Regions from separate parts of the Pseudoalteromonas sp. 2CM36K genome, predicted to be linked through region 2. Evidence: riboswitches for the same ligand, from Rfam matches in the RefSeq annotation. Region 2 holds a riboswitch; the other holds the start of a gene.
The links. A riboswitch is a leader RNA that binds a small molecule or an ion and turns the genes downstream of it on or off. The one in region 2 is predicted to bind lysine.

Region 1: it holds a riboswitch for lysine, as region 2 does, so the genes downstream of both, lysC (lysine-sensitive aspartokinase 3) here and dapA (4-hydroxy-tetrahydrodipicolinate synthase) in region 2, are expected to answer to the same signal.

The regions. Positions count from the first base shown of each region.
Region 1 covers NZ_JALNTK010000004.1:78,410-87,826, forward strand. Annotated here, with positions in the region: gene MTN97_RS03580 (2-hydroxyacid dehydrogenase) at 53-1,033, shown strand; gene MTN97_RS03585 (sodium-dependent transporter) at 1,129-2,451, opposite strand; gene MTN97_RS03590 (4'-phosphopantetheinyl transferase superfamily protein) at 2,618-3,376, shown strand; gene lysC (lysine-sensitive aspartokinase 3) at 3,353-4,744, opposite strand; lysine riboswitch at 4,820-4,992, opposite strand; gene nhaD (sodium:proton antiporter NhaD) at 5,091-6,338, opposite strand; gene MTN97_RS03605 (hypothetical protein) at 6,535-7,806, shown strand; gene MTN97_RS03610 (condensin complex protein MksE) at 7,812-8,360, shown strand; gene MTN97_RS03615 (ATPase) at 8,357-9,417, shown strand, end outside.
Region 2 covers NZ_JALNTK010000013.1:44,362-53,778, forward strand. Annotated here, with positions in the region: gene MTN97_RS09555 (OmpA family protein) at 1-737, opposite strand, end outside; gene MTN97_RS09560 (YdiU family protein) at 1,058-2,467, opposite strand; gene MTN97_RS09565 (DNA-3-methyladenine glycosylase I) at 2,476-3,174, opposite strand; lysine riboswitch at 3,362-3,541, shown strand; gene dapA (4-hydroxy-tetrahydrodipicolinate synthase) at 3,669-4,553, shown strand; gene MTN97_RS09575 (2,3,4,5-tetrahydropyridine-2,6-dicarboxylate N-succinyltransferase) at 4,569-5,309, shown strand; gene MTN97_RS09580 (PLP-dependent decarboxylase) at 5,309-6,514, shown strand; gene MTN97_RS09585 (succinylglutamate desuccinylase/aspartoacylase family protein) at 6,520-7,641, shown strand; gene MTN97_RS09590 (phospholipase A) at 7,826-8,857, shown strand; gene MTN97_RS09595 (bifunctional GNAT family N-acetyltransferase/hotdog fold thioesterase) at 8,911-9,417, opposite strand, start outside.

The sequences.
Region 1 (9,417 bases), on a different contig from region 2:
ATAGTAAGAATAGTTTATGGTAATAAAATAATTGATTACTTGGAGCTAGTTAATGGATATTGCTTTTTTTAGTGCTCAGAAATATGAGCGCCCTTTTTTTGAGCAAAGTTTAAATGGCTTTTCTAACATCACTATTACTTATTTTGAGCAAAGTTTATCGGCGCAGACGGCAATATTAGCTAAAAACTTTGACGCTGTGTGCGTATTTGTCAACGATTCTGTTGATAAAGCGGTAATTGAGCAACTTGCCACATTGGGTGTTAGCGCTATTTTATTACGCTGTGCGGGGTTTAATAACGTTGACTTGCCCGTTGCCAAACAGCATAACTTAAGCGTATTACGCGTACCCGCCTACAGCCCTGAGGCAGTCGCGGAGCATTGTGTTGCCCTTATGCTTACCCTCAGCCGTAAAACACACAAAGCTTATAACCGCGTACGCGAAGACAACTTTGATTTAAATGGCTTACTTGGGTTTAACTTACATAACAAGACCATAGGTATTATAGGCTGCGGTAAAATAGGCTTGGCACTGTGTAACATTTTAAATGGTTTTGGCGCTAACGTTTTAGTGTGTGACCCTTTTGCAAAACCAGGCAATTACACTATTACCGATTTAAATACCCTACTTGCCCAAAGCGATATAATTTCACTGCACTGCCCGCTGAGCGAAGATACGCATCATTTAATCGATGACGTTGCATTTAATAAAATGAAAACCGGGGTCATGCTCATTAATACTTCGCGCGGTGCGCTGGTAAACAGCCAAGCGTGTATTAAAGCACTTAAATCACAAAAACTGGGGTATTTAGGGCTTGATGTGTACGAACAAGAATCAGAGCTGTTTTTTAAAAACCACAGTGAAGAAATAAATCAAGACGATATATTTTCTCGCTTAGTGAGTTTTAGAAACGTGTTAATAACAGGGCATCAAGGCTTTTTTACTCAAGAAGCTCTAACCGAAATCGCTAATATAACATTACAAAATGCAAACGAGCTTGCTCAAGGGCAAACGCTAACCAATCAAGTATTGTAATATCAAGTCATTTAAACTGTAAAAAGCGAACTTTCGGGTGACTCCCAATAGTTCGCTTTTTAAAACGGCATTTTTAAATTCGCGTTTAAAAGTTTTTAACCAAACGCTACATTTACAAATACTAAGGTCATAAGTATAGGACACACAAAGCGAATATATTGTGCAAACCAATAGTGCGGCCCACTACTTGCCTTGTGCAGCTTATTACCACGTTGCCATAGCCAGCCTACCGTTATAAAGTAAAATAGCCCCATTAACGGCAATTGGTATTGGGTAAATACCATAATCACTAAACCAAACAACCAATCAAAGTTTAAAATAATGGTACTGGCACAAATAAGCACAACAGCACTGACTGCCCATGTTGCTTTGGTTCTATCTACACTGTGGTTTTCAACCAAAAATGCCACAGGGATCTCAGTTGACGAAATAGTTGAGGTAACTGAAGCTATCGACATCAATACAAAAAATAATAAGCCAACCAATAAACCAATTTCACCCATAGTGCCAAATAGCTCAGGTAATATGGCAAAAATAAGTTGTCCCTCACCAATTAATTTACCGTTATTAAATACTTCAACGCCATTGTACTGGGCAACATAAATAGCCGGAATTATTAATAAGCCCGCCAAAAACGCCACGCTGGTATCAAGTAGCGCAACACTTGCGGTTAATTTTGGTAAGTTAGCTCCGGGTTTTAAATATGAGCCGTAAATCATCATACAGCCTACCCCAAGCGACAACGAAAAGAACGCTTGCCCCATTGCGGCAATAATTAAATCAGGGTCGAGTATTTTGCTAAAGTCAGGCACTAAATAGGCAGCAAACCCTTCGCTTGCGCCATCTAACGTTGCAATATAAATAATAAGCCCAATGAGGAGAACAAGTAAAAGCGGCATTAAACGGCGTGACCAGGTTTCTATTCCCGACTTCACCCCTTTTAAAATAATACTGGCGGTTAGAATAAGCATAAGCGGCGTAAAAATAAAATTACGTAACATAGAGTCACTATGTAAAAACTCACTCAAGCTCTGCAAGCCAAAAAAGCTACTTATAGGCTCTATAGCGTAGGAAAGCATCCAACCGGCCACAATTGAGTAAAAACTTAACATAACGATGGCACCGGCAAGGCCAATATAGCCTGCTGCGGCTCCCACTTTAGGGGCGTGATCTTGCCATGCTTGGCTTAGTGCTTTAACAGGGTTAGCTTGGGCTTTGTAACCTAAATACAGCTCGGTGTACAAAGCAGGTAACGCCAGCAAAAAAATAACGATAAAGTAAACCAGTAAAAATGCGCCGCCACCATGATTAGCAGCCTGCGTAGGAAAACCCCATATATTACCTAAGCCTACCGCTGCACCGGCTGCTGCCAATACAAAACCTAGTCGACTTTGAAAACCATCACGCACTTGTGCCATACACCTACAAATCTGTTATTATTTTAACGAATGCGAATTAAACCATATTTAAGAGCGACTGAGTAATAAAAATGTACTTAGCGCTCACAACAACTAACAACCGCTCACAAACTATCCAGCTTTGGGTAATAAATATGTAATCGGTCGTCATTTATAACGAGCAATGATGAGTGTAACTTACTTTGAAAACCAGCTAGAAATCACGCCCGCTTTAGCAAATAACAGCCATTGCATTGCGTTGCTTAACGCGACCACCCTCAATGTGGGTGAATTTGATTTACCCCACTATTTAAGCCCTTTTGAGCTCAATGTTATTAATCGGCGTAAAAACCCACAAGCTAAACAAGAATATTTAGCCACACGTTTAGTGCTTAAATACCTAGTAAAAACCGCTTGTTCTTCTTATGCATCATTAAAGCTGTGTGATATTAGTTCTGAATTTAACCCCGATAACAGTAAATTAGAATTACATATTAAAAATACAACAGGCGTTATCAGTTGCTGTATTTCTCATTCTCATGGTTTTGTAGGTGCAGCGTTAAATGTAGCATCAACTCAATTTGGCTTTGATATTGAAAAAATTAATTTAAAGCGCCCTTTTAATAAACTCGCTAAACACTTTTACCATCCAGCCGAAGTGAGCTTAATAATCGATTCAGATAACATAACAACTCAAGCACATCATTTTTTTAGGATTTGGACATTAAAAGAAGCGCTGGCTAAAGCCACCAGCCGCCCCATTGCTCAATTATTAAGCCCTAATGTGTTTAACGAACTTAATAACACTCAGCTTACAGCTTGTAGCAATACCGTGGTTGGAGCACATAACGACATGTTTGATATTAGCGTTGTGGCAAAAAAAAGCACCGACTGGCGGTGCTCAATAATAACTATTAACGATTTACGCAGCGCAATCACTTTCTAGTAATCGACTATGAATCGCTTGAACCACGGCATCAGACTCGCTTTGCTCAACTAAAAAGCACAAGTTATGTTTACTTGCACCATGGCAAATGAGTCGAATATTAAAATCACTTAACACTTTCATTAAATTCATTTCATGTTGGCGCAAAACAATTTCAGAGCCAATTAATGCCACCAGCGTTAAATTGTTTTCAACCGATACATGGCAAAATTCAGCAAGCTTATCTAAACATGCTTGATCTAGCTCTGGGCGTGATGCATTAGGCGCATTATCAAGGGTAATTGCTACACTAATTTCAGAGGTGGTGACCAAATCTACCGAAATATTGCACTCACTTAAAATAGTAAATATACGCGCTAAAAAGCCACTGGCTAATAACATTTCTGGGCTTTTAAGGGTTAATAATATTTGATTTTTACGTTGCGTTACCGCACGAATACCAGGTAGCTGCGATTTTTCACGTTCAATCCACGTACCGCCAAGTTCTGGCTCTGTGCTTGAGCCAACAAACACATTAATATGGCTGCGACTGGCAGGCAAAATTGTAGCTGGGTGCAACACTTTAGCGCCAAAGGTCGCCATTTCTGCTGCTTCATCAAAACTTAAACGCGCAATAGGAGTGGCTTTTACACACAAACGAGGATCGGTGCTAAAAATACCCACTACGTCAGTCCAAATATGCACACTTTTAGCGTTAATAGCCTCAGCAAGCAGTGCAGCACTATAATCTGAGCCACCTCGACCGAGCGTGGTCGTTAAATTGTTTGCATCGCTACCAATAAACCCTTGGGTCACAATAACGCTATCATCAAGCAGCGGAATTAAATGTGCTTTAGCGGCTTGCGCTGTGGCGCCCACATTTGGTGTTGCTTTACCAAATTGGCTATCGGTTTTAAGCACCTGGCGCACATCAAAACGAGTGGCATTTAAACCCTTTAACCTTAGTACTTGGGTAAATAAGTACGACGATAAACGCTCGCCAAAGCTAAGTAGCTCATCGAACTGCTGCTCAGTATTGAGTGTTTGTGCCGCCAACGTTTGAAATGCATCAAGCGTTTGATTAAACCCAAGGGCTAAATCATCATCTAACGACAGGTCATTTAAAATAGCCTGCTGAATCGCAAGTACACCATCAATATGCTGTTGGCGCTTAGCGGCTTCAATACCCGCTTTGCAAAGCTCCACTAAATGATTGGTCACTCCGGCACTGGCGCTTACTGCAACAATACGTACATTTTTATCGTTTACGATAATTTCGCTACAACGGCTCATCGCCTCAAAGTTAGCAACGCTGGTGCCACCAAATTTGGCAACAATGTAATCTGATTTTGTGCACTGTGAACTTTGTGGCACTGATTGGGTAGTCATTTCGTCTCCTTTCGCGGCATCCAAACCGCAATAAAACAAGAAGAACTTGGCAGGAAATAAAGATAAGAAAAATCTACTGCCAGAAGCTCTCCACCTAAATTGGTGACAGTTTTGAGGATTCAGCCCCATAAACCGAAAAACAATGGTAACGACCCATTATTTTCCTCGGCGAGTACTTCCCTCCTTAATGGTCGCAGGCTGTCGTTGCCTCACATTAAGTACCTAAGTATCGCACCTCTTCTGAATGTATTATTAACCTGTGGCTAATAAAACAAAACCGCACTAAGAGTGCGGCTTTGAAAGTTATCGTTTAGACGTCTAGCTGTCAAGTCGTTTTACTATAAATTCAAATAAAACTACCCATTAAGTAAGAGCCCGCATAACCAAAGGTGTAACACAGTAATAAATACAGCGATAAGCGAAGGTAACTTGCAAACGTCAGCTCTTTTACCTTACTCATGGCTATAATACCGGCCGCCGAGCCAATGATTAGCATAGAGCCACCTACACCGGTTGCATACGTAAACGACAACCAATGCTGTTGACTCATTACAATGTCGGCTTTTAATAACGCTGCCGTTAGTGGCACGTTATCAACACCTGCAGATAAAATACCCATTAAGTAGTTTGCGTACTCTGGCGCCATTACCGTATACAAATTAGTAAATTGGCTCAGTACCCCAACTTCTTTTAACGCACCAACAAGCAGTAACACACCCACGAAAAACAATAAGGTGTCGTACTCTATGTCGCGTATAAAATCGATCATATCTTTGTTGATGTCTTTTTTGCGCATTAAAAATTGCGCGACTAAAAACATAATAGATAAACCCAATAAAAAAGTAAGCAGAGGCGGTACACTGTATAAAACGCTCAATGTAAGCGTAGCAATAACCGTAGTGAAGAAAATAACCGCAATGGTTATGTCGGTTTTTTCAATACGTTTAAATTTAGTTTTTTTAAACTCGAGTTGCTTATTCATGCCAATTGATAACAAAGTAGCCAGTAATAATACACTTAGTAACGCAGGCACAATTAACAGTAATAAATTGCTAATTGATACTTTACCATCAAGGAAAATCATAAGTGTGGTTACATCACCCGTGATAAGTGATACACCACCGGAGTTTACAGCAAATACAATAAGCGTGGCGTACTTAACTAACTTTTTGGCTTCAAGCTTTAATGACATAATCACTGCCAGTGATATTAGCGTGGCCGTAACGTTGTCGGAAATAGATGAAAATAAAAACGCAAAACACCCCACCAAAAACATCAGCTTACGCTCACTAATGCTGGTTGGCATAATCCGGTTCACAACATTTTCGATAAGTCCTTTAGAGTTTAAATAGGCAACAAAGGTCATTGCGGCCATTAAAAACAGCCATAAAGAAGCAATTTCTAAAATATTGTGGTCTAGGAGGGTTTGAATCGTTTCGGGGCTTTGCCCATTAAGAGGAAAAATAAAGGAGATAATCCAACAAAGTGTACCAAAAAATAATGTCGTTTTTGCTTTGTTTACGTGGATCACATCCTCAATAACGATAAGCAAAAATGCAATCGCTATCAGCGTCAGGATAATCGAGGAAACCATGATATTAAACAACCTTCGGGGTTAAGTAAAAATTGAAACCATGTAAAAAATATACCCACAAACTCTATGTGCCTATATTCGGCGCGGATACTATCACTAAGCGGGTGTAAAAACTATTATTAAATCGTCGCAAAAACGAATACCATATAAGTTCGAGAAATATAAAATAACGAATACTAGGAAGTTGCAACGCCTTATGATCCCAGCTAAAAAGCTACTTAATACCCTAAATGAACACTGGGGTGTATTAGAGCTATTATTTAAGCGCTTTAAAATGGCCGACTTTAGTATTAAAGATCTTCAAAATGCCATTAAGCAAAAGCAACCCACGTGGAATAATGAGCGTATTTATAAAGAAACCAACCGGTTATTGAATCAAGAAATTATTATTCCGCTGGCTAAATCGTCACAACTGGAAATTAACCGCGCCATTGCCGACTTTGCCACCTTTTTACTGCAAGAAGAACATTTAGGCTTAGCACAAGAAATTAGTGTCTTGGTTGATGATTTGGCCCGTTTAGGTAATCGGCTATTCAATGCCGGTGAAATGGAAGATTTTGATGATTTACGCCGCTTTAGCCGTATTATGGATGATCGGGTTCGTAAAATAATTAAGCTGTTTTTACATAACGAAAACGCTATTTTAAATATTGTTGAGCAAGCCAAATCTAATAATGCGGTGCAGTCGCTACAAAAACGCTATAAAGCCGTGATAGAAGCGTTTGATGAGTATATAGAACCCATGCTGGAAATGGTGGATATTAGAGGCGACTTTCATGCCTGCTTTACCCTTATTGAGCAACAAATTAGCACCCAAATAGAACACATTGAACGCTCAGGCAAAGCGTACAACGATAAACGCATGCTTGAGCAATTGCGTACCCGCATTCTAGAAATGCACTTAGTTGGCCGGACAAGCTTACGAAAAAGTGCCGATATGCTTATGCCACTGCGTGAAGAGTTGCGTCGTAACAACCTTGTTACCCGCCAAGTAGCAAAAGTATTAGGACTAATACGTAAAAATGGGGTAAATAATATGCTCAGCGCCGTGCAGCCACATTTTGTAAGCGATGCGCAAAAGTATTCATTGGGTCAACAGCGCCATATAGTAGCCTACATGGCAAGCCTGGCTGAGTTTGAGCATCACGAATATCAGCTACCAGAGCAAAACGATGTGCCTGCGTTTGTCACGCCAAACATTCCTGACTATCACGATGTAAAAGCGCAGTTTGCAAAACGCTTCAAAAAGCAGCGTAAAAAATCACAGCCTTTGCTGCAATTTTTAGATGAAAGCTATCCTGAGCTTGAAGCCGATGAAATGCTGTTTTTGTATCAAAAGTTGGTAAGCGATAGCACCCTAGAAATTAGCCAAAGCGATAAGAAAGCCCGCGTTAACATTGCAGGCCAGCACTTTTCTTTGTACCCCTTTAATTCAGAGCCTCAGGCTGATAAAGCCGAGCACGAGTAATGACCATGACACAGATAAACTTAAATGAGCTTTCTCACTTACAAGCCATTAATAAAAAATTAGTCGCGGGTTACCACATTTGCGAACAAGACACCGTAATGTGGCAAGAGCTTGACCAACAAATTGAAGCTTACAGCGCCTTATTCACAGCATTAGGCCATGATTTAAAGCACGATAGCCGTGGTTTTTATTATTTTGCCAGCGATGAAAGCACCCCAAACATGGGTAAAATTTCCCGCGCTGTAGCGCTCACTATTTACATTTTAATAGAGCATTTTGCCAATATAGGTAAAGACCCAATGCGCGCATTATTTGACGAGCCAAACGATTTAGAGCTAATGCAAACCTTGGTGCAACTTAATAAACATTTATTTGATCAGCTTGAAATATTCTCGGGTTCAGACTTACGCAAAGATGTGTATTTACGCATGGTACGTTTAGGCCTTGCCCGCGAAGTGGAAGGCGGCTTTATGCTACAGGCGCCAATTCATCGCTATATTGATGCCTTAATGGAAGTAAATGAAGAAACCTTTTTAGGAGAGGACGAGGAATGAAAAACTTATACGGACTGAGTAAACTCGCCCTACTTAATACTGCAGGCTATGCAAAGTGTGTGATCCCACTTGATAAAAGTAGCTCGATTTGTGCGCCTAACAACACAGGTAAAAGCTCAGTAATTAATGCACTGCAATTTCCGCTAATTAACGATTTACGCCTAACCGAGTGGGATGGCCACGATTTAGATGAAACCCGTAAGTTTTATTTTTCATCAGATCAATCGTACATTTTATTGCAAGCCGATTTACCCCATGGCTCAGTTGTCATTGGCGTAGCCGGCTTAGGTAAAATTGCCGGTTATGCACACCAATACTTTTGCTATCAAGGCAAACTTGATTTAGCCCAGTACACCCAAGGCAATACCATTATTAAGTTTACCAAGCTGTTTAATCACTTAAAGCAGCAAGGTTACAACCCGATAGAGCTTAAAGCGCAAGAGTTAAACGCCCTACTTACAGGCGGTGCAACGCAATTTGATGGTGAGATCAATTTAAAAATGATCCCCCTTAACAACGTTCAAGACTCTGCAATATACAAAGAAATATTTCGTCGTATTCTTAATTTACATAAATTAGGTGCAAACGACGTTAAGCGCTTTATGTTACGTGTGTTTGAACGCCACATGTCAAATTCAAAGGTCGACTTTTACGAAGTATGGCGCCGGTCGTTTGATAAAGTAAACCGCGCAAAACGTGAATTAAAAGCCCTCGAGTCAATGCAAGAGCCCATAGCCGCCCTTGAATCAATGCTTGAAAACCAAACCGTTCTTAAAGGTAAACTGGCCGCTTATGCGCCAAAAATTGACCAAGCACTGATTGATTTTGATACGTATCAGGAAGAGCAACTAAGCGAGCTCAACATCGCTCTTGAAGATATTGAGCACGAAAAGCACGAGTTCGAACAAAAGCAAGGGCTATACGTGCAACAATCACGCGATATAGAGCGCAAACAAACCCAAATTGAACAGTGGTTTTTAGATTACAACGCCCTTAAAAGTGAGTTTGAGCTGGTTAATAAAGCCACGCTAAAAACCGGCTTAACGCAGTTAAAAAA
Region 2 (9,417 bases):
GAGTCATGTGGGAAAGTGACTAATAGCTTAGTAGTTACTTTAGACTCTTCGTATAAAGTACACCCGTCACTACCTACTGCATCTGTTACTGGTGTATTGGCGCATTTGTCATTAGCATCAATCACGCCGTCGTTGTCACTATCTAAAGGAGCAACTACTGCAGCTTCAACTACAGGCTCAGGAGCAGGCTCAACTGGTGCTACTGGCGCCGATTTTTGACCAAAGAAGTAGTTTATACCTAATTTAGCGCCAACATCTGTGTAGCCTTTGTCTAAACCTTGGTAAACACTGGTTTCAGCATTAACAAAGAAGTTGTCTGTAACAAAGTGTCGGTAACCTACACCTGCGTTTACAAACGTGTTGTCATCAACAACATCAATATCTTTCAGACCAAATAAACCGTAGAAAGGACCGCCACCAAAGTGGTAAAGTGCATCGATACCGTAACGTTCGCCGTCAATATCGTTGCGGTTGTTCAATACTTTGTCGTGAGCATTAAAGTCTAGGTCTGCGTACTCTAAACGCGCACTCCAGTAATCATTAAAGCGGTAGCCTAATTCAGCACCCCAGCCTGTTGACTCATTAACGTCAAGGCCAGCTTGCTCACGCATGTTTTTCCACGAAGCATCGTAATAATCGCCGAATGCACCGATGTAAAAGCCTTCTTGCTCGGCTGCGAAAGTAGATGCGCTAGTTGCAGCTAACGCAATAGCCATTGTAAGTGATTTTAATTTCATTGTTTTCTTCCCATTTTAACAACTAAAAATATAGCTAAGCATTGCTAGCTCTTCTAACTTACTTATATAGTAACTGAGTCTTTGTTAATCAATGCTTAACGCAAATATATTTTTTCAATATCTAGGATAATAAAACTAGCTCATAAAAAATGTCGATGAACACAGGCTAGCTCAAAAAGCAAACAATCGCTTTAAACCCCACACGATCACTGGCCTTTATGGAGTTATGGTATCACTCGTTCATAGTTTACTCTATGAATGAACATTGCAGGAGTAAAAAATGACCTTTTATATTCATTTTAAGATGCAACAAACAATACTTAAGTACCACAAAAAGTACGATAATTCTTATCATCTTCAGGCGGCTGTTGAAACTCCGTAGCTTGCATATTGCTTGTGTAAGGGCTCACCATCACTTTGCTAAAACGACTGAGTAGCTCACTATCCCCATGCGTAGTGTACTGAGTAATAATATCTTCAATAATATGATTACGGGGAATCACACTTGGATTTGCCTGTCGCATTATATTATAACTATGCTCGTTAGTTCGTGTTTGCCATTGCTGTGCCCACGATACGAGTGCTGATGGTATTTGCGCTTGTCCAGTTAACGATTCAGTTAACGCATTAAAAGTATTGGTATAATCAAGCTGGTGTTGTTTTAATAACCCTAGTAACTCTCCCACCAACTTATTATCTTTATCATCCGCGACTGTTAACCCTAACTTTTGCGCCCACATAGCGCTAAATTGTTGGTTAAATTGCGTTGAAAAGCCCTCAATTAAAGGCGTCATCAATGCCACCGCTTGCTCGTCATCATCACTGATCAGCGCCATTAGACTCTCTGCTAAGCGGGCACAGTTCCAACTTGCTATGTTTGGCTGATTACCAAACGCATAACGCCCTTGTTTATCAATAGAGCTAAACACGGTATCAAAATCAAACTGGTTCATCATGGCACATGGGCCGTAATCTATGGTTTCACCACTAATTAAGGTGTTATCGGTGTTCATAACACCATGAATAAACCCCACCCTCATCCAACTTACGACTAATTTGACTTGGTTGGCGATCACTGCAGCTAAAAAATCTAAATAACGCTGAGCACCAGTGCTGTTAATCTCGGGATAGTGTCTTTGAATGGCTAAGTCGGCTAAGTTTTTTAGGCTAGTAACGTCACCTTGAGTGGCTAAATATTGAAACGAGCCCACCCGTATATGACTGCTGGCGAGTCGGGTTACAATAGCACCTGGTTGAGGTGGGTTGCGATAAACGGTTTCGCCACTGCCAACCACGGCTAAACAACGCGTTGTTGGAATGCCAAGCGCGTGCATAGCTTCGCTCATTACGTACTCACGAATAGCTGGACCTAATGCACAGCGGCCATCTCCACCACGCGAGAATGGCGTAGCACCAGCGCCTTTTAATTGAAGATCCCAAAGCTGATTTTTATCATCGCTAATCGCACCGAGCAAATGCGCCCTACCATCCCCTAGTCGCGGTGAAAAGTGACCAAACTGATGACCAGAATATCCCAGTGCCACTGCAGAAATCGCTTGGGGTTCATTACCGCTGAATATATTTGCTCGTGAATCGGCACTCACCTGTATATTAAATTGCTTAGCTAGGGGCTCATTCCATAACAATAACTGTGGCGCTGCCACTTTAGCCGGATGATCGCTAATAGCAAAGCCGTCACCAATATTGGTATACCTTGGCACTAATTTCATGATTAATCCTATTGTTGTTGGCTTATTCCTACTCGGTTGTCGCCGACACCATAAGCGACAATTAAGCTTAGCTCTTGCATACTTAAACCGCTTTGCTGCTGCAGTTCATTAAAAAAAGCTTGCGCGGCATTTAATGATTTTTTGGTTTGTAAGCCGCCATCTATAATTTTGTGCGCACGTAAATAGCTCTCTACGTCTCGGGATAATAAAAAGGTGTCTTTCCCTAATGCACGCAGTGCATAAGGACCAGTATTACCACCCAGCCTTGCACCATGTTTTTTTAAATACGCCCACAAACCAATAATATCTTCACTTGGCCAGTTAGCAATAAACTGACTAAAACTGCCGTGCTGCTCTGCAACTTCATGGATCATATACGCATTATCAGTAATGGTTTTTACTTTTTTATAATTGCGCACAATTCGTTCGTCACTGGCTTTTTGTTCTAACATGTCTGGTGGCATCATCAATAGCTTTTCAACACTAAAGTCCCAAAAAACCTCTCTAAATCCGGCCCACTTACTGTTGATCACCGACCAATAAAAGCCACTTTGAAAAACCTTCCGAGTAAATTCTTCTAGCCAATCATCATCACTTAATGTGACGAGTTGCTTTGTTGATAAAGGTTTTGCGAGTAACAATTTAAGCATTTTTTCAGAGCCCTTTCGCTCCACTGCACGCTTATAAATATCACTAAATTTTTCCATCTACTTAATACCTTACTTCGACCATGAAACTAGTTTACGAGAAAAGCAGCCAATACGTAACCGTTGCTATTATCGATGAACTATTCTGTATTTAGTCACTTGACACCTAGACGGCTAAAGTGGTTTAATCGCCACACTTACCCTATTACATTGTATTTGCTAATTGATTTTTCAATAGCAAATGCAAAGGGCTGGAAGAGGTGCGTTATTCAGGTAGCGTATGTTAGGAGCGCAAACTCCATTGAGCATACGTGAGGGGAATTAACGCCGAGAGGTAACACTTTTTTGTGAAAGATTACTTCGGGCGACTAGGTTGAATCCTAGCGACTGTCACCAATAACATATTTGGTGGAGAGCTTCTGGTCTTAGTATAATAAGGCCGTGCGCCCTATTATTTAAGCCCATTCGCTCTTCGAATTATAAATACATTCAAAGAGTCAGGCACCCTAAATACCCGCCAATAACTCGACGAATGCCCTATAAGTTCGTGAGAGATGATCAACAACTTCAATATTAACAATTTCCATTTATGGACTGCGCTGATCACCCCATTTGATCAAAATGGCCTAGTTGATTACGCAACCTTAGACACCTTGGTGGCCGAACAAGAAGCCGCTAACAACGGCATTTTATTACTTGGTAGCACTGGCGAAGGGTTAGCCCTGACCCTAAAAGAGCAGCAAGCCATCGTAGAGCATGTTTGCCAATTACAGCCGAGCGTCCCGCTTATGGTCGCAGTCGGTGGTAGTAACTTAAAGCAGCAGCTTGAATGGGTTAACTACTGCAACCAACTGCCTATTCATGGTTTTTTACTTGGCTCGCCTTTGTACGCCAAACCCGGTGCAGTGGGGCAAACGCATTGGTTTGAAAGCCTGCTCAATGCCAGTTCTCATCCTTGTATGCTTTATAACGTACCAGGACGTAGTGCGGTTAGCATTCCCATTGCAACCATTGAAAACCTCAAACAACATAAAAATTTATGGGCACTCAAAGAAGCCAGTGGCTGTATTTCTCAATTTGAAGCCTATCGACAAGCAGCGCCTGAACTAGCCATTTTTAGTGGTGACGATGCCCTCATGCCTTATTTTGCCCAAGCAGGTGCAAAAGGTTTAGTGTCGGTTGCAGCCAATGCATGGCCAGTGCAAACCCATGAGTTTGTAAAGCGCAGTTTAAGCGGCCAACACCCTAATCTTTTTGTTCAGTGGTCTAGCGCTATCAATAGCTTATTTTCAGTAGCAAACCCTATTCCAGTCAAAGTGTTAATGCATTTACAAGGGCGTATTAGCAGTCCGCATTTACGTCCACCTTTAACACACCTTGAGCTGACACACACAGATGACATTTCATCGGCAAACAACACCATTTTATCTTGGCATTAAATACAGGTTTTTATAATGAGCTGGTTAGAACTATTAAATAATTTAGAAACGGGCGCAGTTCGCGCAGCAACACAAGACGAAAACGGCCAATGGCACGCTAACGTAGAAGTAAAGCAAGGCATTTTAGAGGCATTTAAAAACGGCACTAACATGGAGTTTCCTGGTGGCTTTGTAGATAAACATAATCTAGCGCCGCAATGCTTTGAAGCCACAGCAGGCGTTCGCATGGTGCCAGGTGGTTCAAGTGTGCGTCGTGGTGCACATGTTGCCAAAGGCACTATTATTATGCCACCTGCGTACGTAAACATTGGCGCCTTTATTGACGAGGGGACTATGGTAGATAGCCACGCATTGGTTGGCTCATGTGCGCAAGTGGGTAAAAATGTTCATTTGAGCGCCGCGGTACAATTAGGCGGGGTACTTGAGCCCATTGGCGCAAGCCCTGTGGTCATAGAAGACGATGCATTCATTGGTGCAGGCTGTGTGATTGTTGAAGGCGTGGTAGTTAAAAAAGGCGCGGTACTTGCCCCAGGTGTTCGCTTATCTGCAACCATCCCTGTTTATGACTGCGTTAATGAGCGTCAGCTCGATAAAGGCGAAGCAATCCCTGAATACGCGATTGTGATCCCGGGCTCTCGCCCTGCGTCAAACGACTGGGCCCGTGCTCAAGGCTTGAGTATGTCGTGTGCCTTAATTGTTAAATACAGGGACGAGCAAAGTGACGCGTCATTATTGCTTGAAGAGGTTTTACGTTAATGACCTTTTTGAGCACGCCCGTTAAAAGCGCTATTGATAAGCTAGCAAGCCAACTTGATACGCCCTTTTTTGTTTATGATCTTGATTCATTGAACACACATTTAACGCGTTTAGTAGCACAAACCGAGGTAAAACTTTGGTATGCGGTTAAAGCGAACCCGTTATCTAGCGTGATCCAACGCTTAGATAGCGCTGGTTTTAACTTTGATGTCGCCAGTAAAGGCGAGCTTGAGCAAGTACTTGCCCAAGGAATTAACAGCGAGCGCGTGCTCAACACGGGCCCTGCTAAAAGCCCAAAACAAATTAAACATTTTATTGCACGTGGCGTACGCACCTTTGTGGCAGAAAGTCTTAATCAGGTGCGTTGGTTAAACGAACAAGCGACTGCCCAGCAATGTCAGTTACAGGTTTTGCTGCGTGTTCAATTACGCTGGCCCGAGGGTGATAAAAACCCACTAGGTGGCGACAGCCTTACCCCATTTGGGCTTGGCTGCGATGAATGGCAATCGCTAAATACTAAAGACTACACAGCATTGAGCTTTGATGGCCTACATATTTTTCAGTGGGGTAACATGCTCAGCAGCGACAAACTTGCAGATCTGTGGTCGCAAATGATTGCACCACTTACAGTCCTTGCTAATAACTTAAATATAAACCTGAATATTTTAGATTTAGGTGGCGGTTTAGGTATTCCTTACACCCTTAATGACCCGACTTTGAGCTGGGATACATTAATAGCAGCCCTTGCAAAGATTAAACGCGATGCGGGTGTTAAAGAGCTGTGGATGGAACTAGGTCGCTATGCTGTAGGCAAATGCGGCCACTACGCCACACCGGTGGTTGAGCGCAAATTAAACTACGGCCAACAGCAGGTTATTATGAGCGGCGGTATTAATCACTTATTGCGCCCTGCGGTTACTAATCAAGACTTTCCTGCGCGTTTATTACGTGATTCAAACGCAGCAAACCAAGCAATGAGCCTATATGGGCCATTATGTACCGCGCTGGATTGCTTAGGGGAGCACCAATTACCGGGCGATTTAGATGAACACGACTGGCTGGTGTTTAGTCAATGCGGTGCTTATGGCTTTACCGAAAGCATGCCATATTTTTTGTGCCATGAACTGGCCGGTGAATATGTTATACACCATGGCGAAATCAACTGTATTCGCCAAGCAGAAGATGCAAGCCACTACCTGAGGTAATAAAGATGAATAACACCACAGCTATAAGCCAGGAAAATATTGTAGTTGGTGAAGTGGCAAATGGCCTACCACTGACCATTCCTGTCTATCGTTTAAAGGGCGATGGCACAGGCCCAAGTGTGTATATACAGGCTAATATGCATGGCGCCGAAGTACAAGGTAACGCGGTTATTTATCAGCTACTTGAACAGCTAAAAAACCTTAGTTTAAAAGGTGATATTACCTTAGTCCCCTACGCTAACCCCATTGGCTGTAATCAAAAATCGGGCGAATTTACGCTTGGCCGATTCGATCCTATTACGGGGACTAATTGGAATCGTATGTATCACTGTAATAATCAACTTGCATCACAGTTTGCACAGCAATACTGCGACGCTGACGATACAGCTCTAAAAACAGCGTTTAAAACCGCGTTAATTAATGATGTTGAGCAGCAACTTAATGGCCCAGACTATCGTTTAACAACGGGTAAACGCATAGCGCTAAACTTACAAAGACTAGCGCATCAAGCTGATATTGTTTTAGATTTACACACTGGCCCTATTTCTAGTCAGCACTTATATTGTCCTGAATATGCCTCAGAAAGTGCCAGTTACTTTAATATTCCCCATGTGCTAGTGATCCCTAATGACTTTGATGGCGCAATGGATGAAGCGAGCTTTTGTCCATGGTGGCAACTTAGCGAGCAACTTGCTCAGCAAAGGCGTGAATTTAACGTACAAGTTGAAGCCTTTACGGTAGAGCTGGGAAGCCAAGAAAAAATAGATTTAAGCGCGGCGTTTGATGATGCTCAAAGTATTTTAAGTTATTTAAATCATAAGCAAGTATTTGTTGATGCGCCCTACAAGCCAAAAGTGATGACAAGGTATGGCTGCCAACTAAATGATTATATTGCTTACTATGCACCTATGGGTGGCATGGTTGAATACTTAGCCCCCCTTGGTGGGCACATTAAAGCGGGCGAACCTATAGCTAAAATACTGCGAATGGAGCGCTATTTAAGCGAACAACCGCTGCAAACTCTAAGCTTCGATCTCGATGCGATTGCGATATTGCATTTTGCCTCAGCGAGTGTGAACCAAGGCACTGAACTTTATAAGTTTTTTACAAACGTTTTTGAGCTCTAGCTCACCCCTTCTCATTGCGTGAGAGTCTAACTAGCGAGCTATTAGCTAGTTATCCAGTAAAAGCGACTTAGGTCGCTTTTCTTTTTGCTTTATTAAAGTTCAGGACAAGTTCACCGCATACGTGTTAAAAATGCGTTATAATCACTACAAATCTGTTACTTCCCTCACTTACAAAGGAATTATAATGAGTTGGCGCCACTGGATACTACTCTCAACATTACTAAGTACTGCTGTTATTGCTGAAGAAACAGCAAAAAACGAGCAAAACAATGAACTTGAGCTGGTTAAACAATGTATATTAAATGAAGTGATAGGTGGAGACGGTAAGCAAACCCTCGATCAATTGCGCGAAAAATGCTCTGCAGTTGAAGAAAGCAAGCAGCTAACAGCTATCGATAAACGCCAAGCCCGTGAAGCGGTTGGCAAAAAGAATCGTAATGTAATTACGCCGCATAAACGTAATTATATTTTACCGGTTTCATATATGTCGAACCCAAACACTCGCCCGTTTGATGGATTTGCAGAATTAACCGATAAAAAAGATGGCGACCCTCTCGATAACCTAGAAGCTAAATATCAGTTATCAATTAAAGTACCTTTGTATGATGAGTTTGCCGACCCAGACCAAGCTATATTTTTTGGCTTTACTCTGCAGTCATACTGGCAAGTATACAACGACGATATTTCTTCTCCCTTTCGAGAAACTAATTACGAGCCAGAAATTTTCTGGATTAATTACTTAGACCCTGAAAACGTTTTATGGGGCGATGAAATGGCAATAGCCATTGGTATTTCGCACCAATCTAATGGCCGAAGTCAGCCAAACTCGCGTTCTTGGAACCGTATTTATGCCGATTTCATTTGGGAAAATGACGGCTTTGTATTCAGCTTTAAGCCTTGGTACCGCATTCCTGAAAACAAAAAGCCTGCGCCGTTAGATGCACGAGGTGACGATAACCCTGATATCTATAAATACATGGGTTACTTTGAATTTGGTGGCGCGTATCGCTTTCACGATCATGAATTTAGTTTTATGACTCGTAATAATTTAAATTCAGATAACCGCGGGGCAATTCAGCTTGATTGGTCATTCCCTCTATGGGGAAGAGTACGCGGCTATGCGCAGTATTTTAATGGCTATGGTGAGAGTTTAATAGACTATAACGCCGATATTGAACGCTTTGGTGTGGGTATATTACTGACTGATTTACTGTAATAACCGCTAATAAAAAAGCCAAGCAACTCGCTTGGCTTTTTCGTTTATTCTTATTACTTTTTAACCACAAACTGCCCTTCAAACTGAGCAACTACTTGATCACCATCAAAAATGGTTACTGGCACTAAATAGCTCGCCTTACCCGCCTCTTGTAACTCTATTAAGTTACCTTTACAGGTTTGAATATCAACACAGCCTTTAGGGTCGGTATTCAGTGGTTTTAAATATTTAATATTAGCATCGGCTAACACTATATTACCCTCAAGTCCGGCTTCTTTTAATGCTAAGTACGTTGCTCCCCAACCCGTTAGTGTAGCTAGGCTGTAAATAGAGCCTGCAAACATGGTGTTGTGTAAGTTTAAGTTAGCATTTAAATCTGCACGAGTAGTAAATTGCCAATCAGTGTAGCTTTCTACTTTTATCCCCATTGCATCACTAATAGGGATTGATTCACGCCATGTATTTTGCAGTACTTGAGTCCAATTAGGGTGACGAAACCAACCTGGCTCACTCGGCTTGAGCTTAACCATTTTATAATGTTGAACATCACCATAGGCTAA